DNA from 2 places in the Arthrobacter sp. PTI12 genome. Region 2 is predicted to be linked to the other one. Evidence: predicted binding sites of a transcription regulator. Region 2 holds the regulator's gene; the other holds the start of a gene.
The links. The regulator HspR, encoded in region 2, represses chaperone genes until heat shock. The targets are predictions, from matches to a motif close to AAGTTGAGTCNNNNNGACTCAACTT.

Region 1 (3,698 bases), 650 kb from region 2:
AAACCCGCCAACGACGGCGGCCATCAGCTTTCCGCTCATCTCCTCCGTGCCGTGCTGCATGCGCGTCATCAGCGTGATTGTGCTTCCGCCGAGCAACGCAAGGCAGATGGATTCCCAGCTGAACCCGGCGTCGACGTAGTGCTCGGCGGACGTGGTGACCGTCCCGGCCCACTGCGGGAAGGCGTTCATGGCAATCAGCATGAAGATCCAGCCGCCTGCAAGGTTCGCCACCAGGGTGCCGCCCCAGAGCCGGCCGAGCTGCGCAAGGCTCGCCTGCTTGGCGGTCACCGCTGCGATGGGAACCAGGAATCCCTCAGTGAAGAGTTCGCTCTTGGCCAGCAGTAGCGCAATGAGTCCCGCGCTGAAGGCCAATCCCGCGAGCAGGTGGTTGTCGGTTTCATGAAGCACCGCCAGATAGGCGATCACGCCGATCCCTATTTCGAAGCCTCCGAAGAGCCCGGTGATGAGTACGTCGGGGAAGGTGCGGTTCAGGCGCTGTGCGCCTTCATCCACTGTGCGGTCGAACGATTCCTCGATCTCTTCCTCGACCGGGCCCGCATTGTCGCCGAGTTCCCGCCGTCGGGCTTCGTCATCGTTCTTGTGATCGTTCTTGTGATCGTTCAAGCGACTCGCCTATTCCGTTGTAGTACCCGTCAATGCGCAGGACACACCCCTTTTGGGGCCCCTTTCGGGGTGTGTCCTGCCAACTCGATGCTAGGGAGCTGGGTAGGGAGATGCCTTGAGGGACTTCGCCAGGTGGACAGCGTTCACGGACATGGAGGAAATTGTGGAAGCAACCGGATCAGGTACCTGGTCCAGGTCCTTGAAGTCCACGGTCTGCATTGCTTCCCCGACCCAGTAGACACCGCCCTGCGCCGCGACGGTGAAGCCGATGTCGTTCAGGCCCTGGTGCATCTCGGCAGTGACATGGTGGGCGCCGTCCTCGTTTCCCACCACCGCGGTCAGAGCGACCTTGTTGTACATGATGGGCCGGCCGTCATCATCAGTCGAGGAGAGATCGGCGTCCAGCCGTTCGAACACCCGCTGTCCCAGGCTGCTCATGTGCCCTACCCAGATAGGTGCGCACAGGAGGAAGATGTCCGCATCGAGGATCTGCTGGCGGAGCTGCGGCCATTCATCCCCGTTTCCCATGTCGATCTGCACGCCTGGAGCAACGTTGTGGTCAACTACCCGGGCCGACGACGTCGTTACCCCCTGCTCCTTGAGCTTGCCAAGGATGTGGTCGGCCATCACATCGGTGCTCGAGGCATCGGGCGAAGGGGTGAGAGTACAGATCAGTGCAAATGCTTTGAGGTCGTCCATGAAGATTCCTTTCGTTGAGTTGGCAGGACACGCCCCTTATCAACGGGGTATCGGGGCGTGTCCTGCCAAATCGATGTGCTTACTGGCGGTAGCCCTCTACCTGGTCGATCGGCCGGGCCTCCGCTTCCTGCGGGCTTTCCCCTGCGTCTTCCTTCGCCCGCCGCTGACGGAGCAGGTCCCAGCACTGGTCGAGCTGTTCCTCGACCCGCCGCAGGCTGCTGCGTCGATCTTCGCCAGGAGCATCGTCACCCGAGGGTGAACCCCGCAGCTCGTGTTCCTTGTCGACCAGCGCCTGGATCCGCGCCAGAATGTCCTCATCGTCCATTGCCAAACTCCTTCGCTGACATCGAGAAGTGGAATAGCCTCAAATAGTCAGGCTACTTAGTGTCCGCCCGAATATCTACCGCACCCCCGCGTTTGCATCATCCGTCTGCCAATGACCTAAACTGTCTGGGAACTACTTGCCTGTGTAGCTCAGTCTGGTAGAGCATCCGCTTCACACGCGGAAGGCCCGGGGATCGAGGCCCCGCGCAGGCACCGTTCATAGCCCGTCCCGCAGCATGCGGGGCGGGCTTTTTTGTGTTCCGAATAGTTCGTTCAGAGCGAACATAAACCGTTAGCACTCTCCTCCTGCGAGTGCTAATCTACTTGCAGGTTGAGCGAACCAGACTCAACCCGAAGAAAGACTACTGACTCACAGGGAGTGAACCATCATGGCAATGAAATTCGACCCATTCCGTGAACTGGACCGCGTGGCCGGCGCACTTCTGGATCCCCGCCAGGGTCTGCGGCTGATGCCGATGGATCTGTACCGCGAGGGTGACCACTACATCCTGAGCGCTGACCTCCCGGGCATTGATCCGGGATCTGTTGACATTGACGTCGACGGCCAGCTGTTGACCATCCGCGCCGAGCGCACCCTGCGCAACGCAGAGGGAGTCAAGTGGCTGACCCGCGAGCGTGAAAGCGGATCCTTCCTTCGGCAACTGAACCTCGGGCAGGGTATTGACATTGATGCCATCTCGGCACGCTATGAAAACGGCGTGCTCAGCGTGACCATCCCGGTCAGCGAGCGCGCAAGGCCCCGCAAGATCGAGGTCGTTTCCGGCGAAGACGCCCAGCCGGTGCAGACGGACAGGGCTGTGGAAGCCTAAATCGTCAGCGGAGCTACGCACAGCACAAACAGAACGACGACGGCAGGTTGCGGCCCGCCGTCGTCGTTCTGTTTGTTTGTAGTTGGTTGGAGCCGGGACTACCGGTCCCGGACAGTGCGGTGCTTGTCCCGAAGAGCGAGCGCCAGCGCAATCATGCCGACGGCAAGGCCCAGATGGAGGATGTTGTCCGCCGCGTCCAGCGGAACGAAGTTCGCTGCCGAATCATGCGGGATGATGAGCCCGTAGATGAAGAGCACCGCGTAGATAACGCCGCCCCACAGCAGGAAGTTGTAAGCGCCGGTTGCAGTCTTTGCCATCGCGACGCCCGCGACGCCGAACAGCAGGTGAACAATGTTGTGCAGGATCGAAACCTGGAACAGGCCGAGGAGTTGCGCCTCGGACTCGGGGCCGGCGAACTGCAGCGTGTCGTAATTGCTGGTGATACCGGGAATGAATCCCAGCACGCCGACCAGGAGGAAGACCACTCCTACCGCGAGTGCGGCCTTCTGAATGTTTGTCCGGGTGCCTACACCCGACCCTGAATGTGTTGATGCCATTGCACTATCCCCTCTAAGGTGGCCGGACTGGCGGACACCGGCACGTGATCTTGCGAGCTATGGACAGTATGTCCCGCCATTTGTACTGCCAGCGTGCCACAGGCAGAACAGAATAGAAAGCTTGCTTAGCTATCTTTTCGATAAACGTTCGCCCATTTGGGCGATTACCCAGTTTTCATTCACCAAACATTCAGGAACGGCCCTTAGTGTGGCGTCAGTCACACTCTCAGGAAGGCCTTTCCCCAATGACCTCGCAACATTCCTCGCTTGCCGACTTCTCGACGCTCAGGCGCGGCCAGCAGATAACCCTTCGGCACTCCTCGGGAGACCAGTTCTCCGGCGTACTCGAAGATCACGCCGATGACTCCTCGGTTGTCTGGGTCCGGTCCGACGACGGCGCGGTCCGTCGGCTGTTCCACCGGGAGGACGGCTACAGCATCGGCATCTGATCCGTCCACCGCCTAAGCGCGCTTCTTCGAGAACAACTGCCGGATCCCGCTCGCGTCGAGGGAAACCTGACGGTACTCATCCATCAGTACGCCCAGCACATTCTGCGCATACTCACTGTTGGTTGAGGCGACCGCATCCCTGGCGTACACCACCCGCAGGTTGTTCGCGTAGGCATCCGCACCGGTCTGGGCCACGCAATTGTGCGTTGAAACCC
Region 2 (3,698 bases):
GGGTCCTTGCCCTGCGGCAGGCGGGGTGCCTGGCCATCGATTGGACGGGTAGCGAGGCCGGTCTCGGTATGGGGTGGCCGCACGTCCAGCACACGGACACCGCTGCGGCGCAGTTCGAGAGCGGCTGCCTTCCCGAAGGCACTCAGGGCTGCTTTGCTGGCCGAGTACGCCGCCATTCCTGCGGTGGGACTATCGGCGACGACGGCGCTGATCTGAACCACCTGCCCGCCCTTCTCCAGGCGCGGAAGCACTGCCCGCAGAAGCCGGGCATAGCCTACGAAGTTGGTGAGGAGCAGCTCATCCAGGGTGTCGTCGTCGAGCTCCGCCAAGGCGCCGAACGCAACCACACCGGCGGCGTACACCACGCCGTCCAGCGGTTGGCCGTCAAGCGCATCGACGATGCCGGCCGGACCGCCCGGCAGCGTGAGGTCAGCGGCGATGGACTGAGCGCCAAGCCGGCCAGCGAGCGCACCGAGTTTCTCCTGGTCCCTGCCGCTGAGCGTCAGTTCAGCTCCCCTGGAGCTCAGCTCCCCCGCGATGCGCGAGCCGAGCTCACCCGTTGCGCCGACCACCAGGAACTGTTTGCCGCTGATTCCGTTGCCATTGAGATCATCCATTGCCTGAGCCTAACAACCGGCCCTGACGGTTCCCCCTGAAGTGCCCGGGCTGTCAGGCGGAACTTGGACGGTTTCCCTGCACCCGACCCTTCAGCTGGCGGAGTTCCTGCTCGGCAGCTTCGCGTGCTTCCAGCTCACCGAAGGCGTCTTCGAGCTTCCCGGAAGTTGGGTCTGACCAGGCGAGTTCTTCCTGCGCAGCCTGCAGGTGCCTCAGCCGCCGGGCTTCCTGCTCCGCCTCGCGGGCAGCGCGGGCGGTTTCCATACTGTTGCCTGCGGAGGACGAGACTGCTCCCCGAACGTCCAGCGCTGCCTGGGTTGCACCGTGCTGAGCCTTCAGGGATTCGTAGCGCACCGCGTTGTCCTGCAGGGAGGTTTCAAGCCAGTACAGGTCTGACTCCAGCGAGCGGAACTGCTGATCGACGTCGTCGCGTTGGCGGGTCAGTGTCTCGAGTCTCTTCTGGATTTCCAGGGCGCGGCGCAGGGCTGACCGGGCGGCGTCGTCATTGTTGTTCGCGACCGCCCGTTCCGCTTCCCGGTTGCACGCATCGAGATCTGCAGCTGCTTGCCGGGCAAGGGTATCCACGCGATGGCGGACTGCGGCGAGGTCAGCGACGCTGCGGCGCGCGCGGTCGAGGTTCTCTTCCTGTTGGCGCTGCGATTCGCCGAGGGCGGTGATGGGATCGCCCGGTTCAAGGGCGTTTCGGCGTGAGGCGATGATGCGTGAGATGCGGCGTCGGACGGACACTGGCGCTAGGCCCGCCGGGTGCCGGTGCCGTAGGCGGCGTTCCAGGTCCTCAGCGCGCCGATCTCCATGGTGAGGCGGGAGGTGGCCCGCTCCAGCTGCCTGCTGCCGGTTTCCTGGTGTACCTCCAGCAAGGTACGGCGCAGCTGGGCCGACAGTTCGCACAGGGAGTTGACCTGCTCTCCGATGCTGTTCGCGAGGTCCTCGCGCAGCGCGCGGTTAGGTTCACGCTCAGCAAGTGCTATGCGTTCGCAGAGTACTGCCTCGGCGCGCGTGAGGTCATCCGCCGTTGCCGCCAGATCACCCGTCGGAGACCCTTGCGCGATGGCGGCGGCAACTGAACGGCGCGTGGCGCCAGTGGAACGCTCCAGCTGGAGCCGGAGCCTTGCGAGCTCCCGCGCCGAAGCGTCCGTGGAAAAGGAACGCAGCCGGCTGGAGCCGCGCTCGATCCGGCGACGGAGAATTACTGAGCGACGGATGCGGCGCACAATCAACCAGGTTCCGGTTGCAGCGCCAATCGCGAGGATTCCCAGGACGGCACCCCCGAAGAGGAGAAGCTGGAGAACACCCTCCAGCAGGAATTCCGCGGCGTCAACGAACTCTGATTCAGGCATGTATCTAAGTGTGCCGTGGAATTGCAGGTTGCGCCACGTGGGAAGCACCGGAGCGGTCAGCGGGTTGGCTCGCCGCGCCAGATCATCAGTGCCTGGCTGCGCGGGCGGGGACGCTGCCCGCGGGCGAGGGTAACCACGTCGCCCGCGAGACCGGCAGCGAAAACACGGGTGGCCTCGGACTTCCGGCGCTGGGCGAGTTCGTCCGTGAGTTCACTCACCCGGTGCTGGAGTGCCAGGACCTGGTTCTCCAACTCCAGGATGCGCCTGATGCCCTCGAGCGAAACGCCTTCCTGGGAGAGCCGCTGCACCTCACGCAGGACATTGACGTCACGCTGTGAGTAGCGCCGGGCACGCCCCGGCGCCCTGCTGGGAATCACGAGGCCCAACCTGTCGTATTGACGCAGCGTCTGGGGATGCATGTCCGCCAACTCCGCCGCAACGGAGATGACATAGATGGGCATATTGATGTCAACAGGCATGTGTCGCTCCCCTTTCGCTGGCTAGCTCTCCCACACCTTAGAGCCGCGCCTTCTCGGCAAGATTGACCCGTGGATCAGCGTCTTTCGTGGCGTTCGAGAAGGCGTCCACTGCGGCTGCGGCGTCTTTGTTCAGATTTTGTGGAACAACGATGTCAATTGTCACCAGGAGGTCGCCGGTTGCCTTCGACGTCTTTACTCCGCGGCCCTTCACGCGCAGGGTCCTTCCCGAGGGAGTGCCTGCCGGGACTTTCACCGTGACCTTCTCGCCGTCCAGGGTGGGCACCTCCACCTGCGCTCCGAGGGTCGCTTCCGGGAACGTGACCGGCACGTGTACACGGATGTTGTCGCCGTCGCGCTGGAAGAAGGAATGCGGTTTCACATTGACGGTGACCATGAGGTCCCCGTTGCCTGCGGCTCCCGGCTGACCCTTGCCGCGCACACGCACTTTCTGGCCGTCGCGGATGCCGGCTGGAATGCGCACGTCGATGACTTCGCCCGATGGTTCACGCAGGCCGATGGTGGTCCCGCGGATTGACCCTGCGAAGGAGATGCTGGTGCTGGCGGTGCGGTCCGCGCCCTTGCGGGGCGGCGTCTGGTAGCCCGGAAAACCGCCGCCGGACGAGTAGCCGCCTGCGCCCCCGAACAGGTCAGCGAACTCCGGTGGCAGGTTACTGCCGCCGCCGAAGCCGCCGCTGCGTTGACGCCCCGCGGACTGGCCGAAGAGGTTCCCGAAGACGTCATCGAAGCCTGCGCCGCCGGCTGGGCCGCCGGGGCCCCCTGCGGTGAATCGGGCGCCGCTTCCCATGGCGCGGATCGCGTCATACTGCTGGCGTTCCTCAGCGTCGGACAGCACCGAGTAGGCCTCGGAAATGTCCTTGAACATCTTGTCAGAGCCCCCGGTGCTTTGGTTCTGGTCCGGGTGGTGCTTCCGCGCGAGCTTCCGGTAAGCCTTCTTGATGTCGGCGTCGGAGGCGTCCTTGGGCACACCAAGAATCTTGTAGAAGTCCTTGTCGACCCAGTCCTGACTGGCCATCTGACCCCTCCTCTCTATAACTCTCTAAGTTGCCTGTTCGTGGAAGCGTTGCGTCCTTTCCCTCCGAGGAAGGGGGCTTTAATATTCCGAAGCGAGCTCTGCGAGTCTCGGAATTTCGTTGCCCCCGGTCGGAGGGAAAGGACGCGCTCAGCTACTCCGGAACTGCGACGATCACCTGGGCGGCACGCAGGACGCGGTCATTTTTCTTGTAAC

Region 1: a site for HspR is predicted at 1,976-2,000, ahead of AC1MBU_RS02325 (Hsp20/alpha crystallin family protein). Genes of this name have one in related genera too.

The regions. Positions count from the first base shown of each region.
Region 1 covers NZ_CM155256.1:470,550-474,247, reverse strand. The annotation lists gene AC1MBU_RS02345 (formate/nitrite transporter family protein) at 1-624, opposite strand, end outside; gene AC1MBU_RS02340 (flavodoxin family protein) at 715-1,323, opposite strand; gene AC1MBU_RS02335 (DUF2630 family protein) at 1,403-1,648, opposite strand; tRNA gene AC1MBU_RS02330 (tRNA-Val) at 1,787-1,860, shown strand; gene AC1MBU_RS02325 (Hsp20/alpha crystallin family protein) at 2,037-2,477, shown strand; gene AC1MBU_RS02320 (DUF4383 domain-containing protein) at 2,576-3,034, opposite strand; gene AC1MBU_RS02315 (hypothetical protein) at 3,280-3,483, shown strand; gene AC1MBU_RS02310 (cysteine hydrolase family protein) at 3,496-3,698, opposite strand, start outside.
Region 2 covers NZ_CM155256.1:3,160,438-3,164,135, forward strand. The annotation lists gene AC1MBU_RS15080 (SDR family NAD(P)-dependent oxidoreductase) at 1-617, opposite strand, end outside; gene AC1MBU_RS15085 (PspA/IM30 family protein) at 670-1,362, opposite strand; gene AC1MBU_RS15090 (hypothetical protein) at 1,368-1,973, opposite strand; gene AC1MBU_RS15095 (heat shock protein transcriptional repressor HspR) at 2,030-2,452, opposite strand; gene AC1MBU_RS15100 (DnaJ C-terminal domain-containing protein) at 2,490-3,485, opposite strand; gene AC1MBU_RS15105 (nucleotide exchange factor GrpE) at 3,637-3,698, opposite strand, start outside.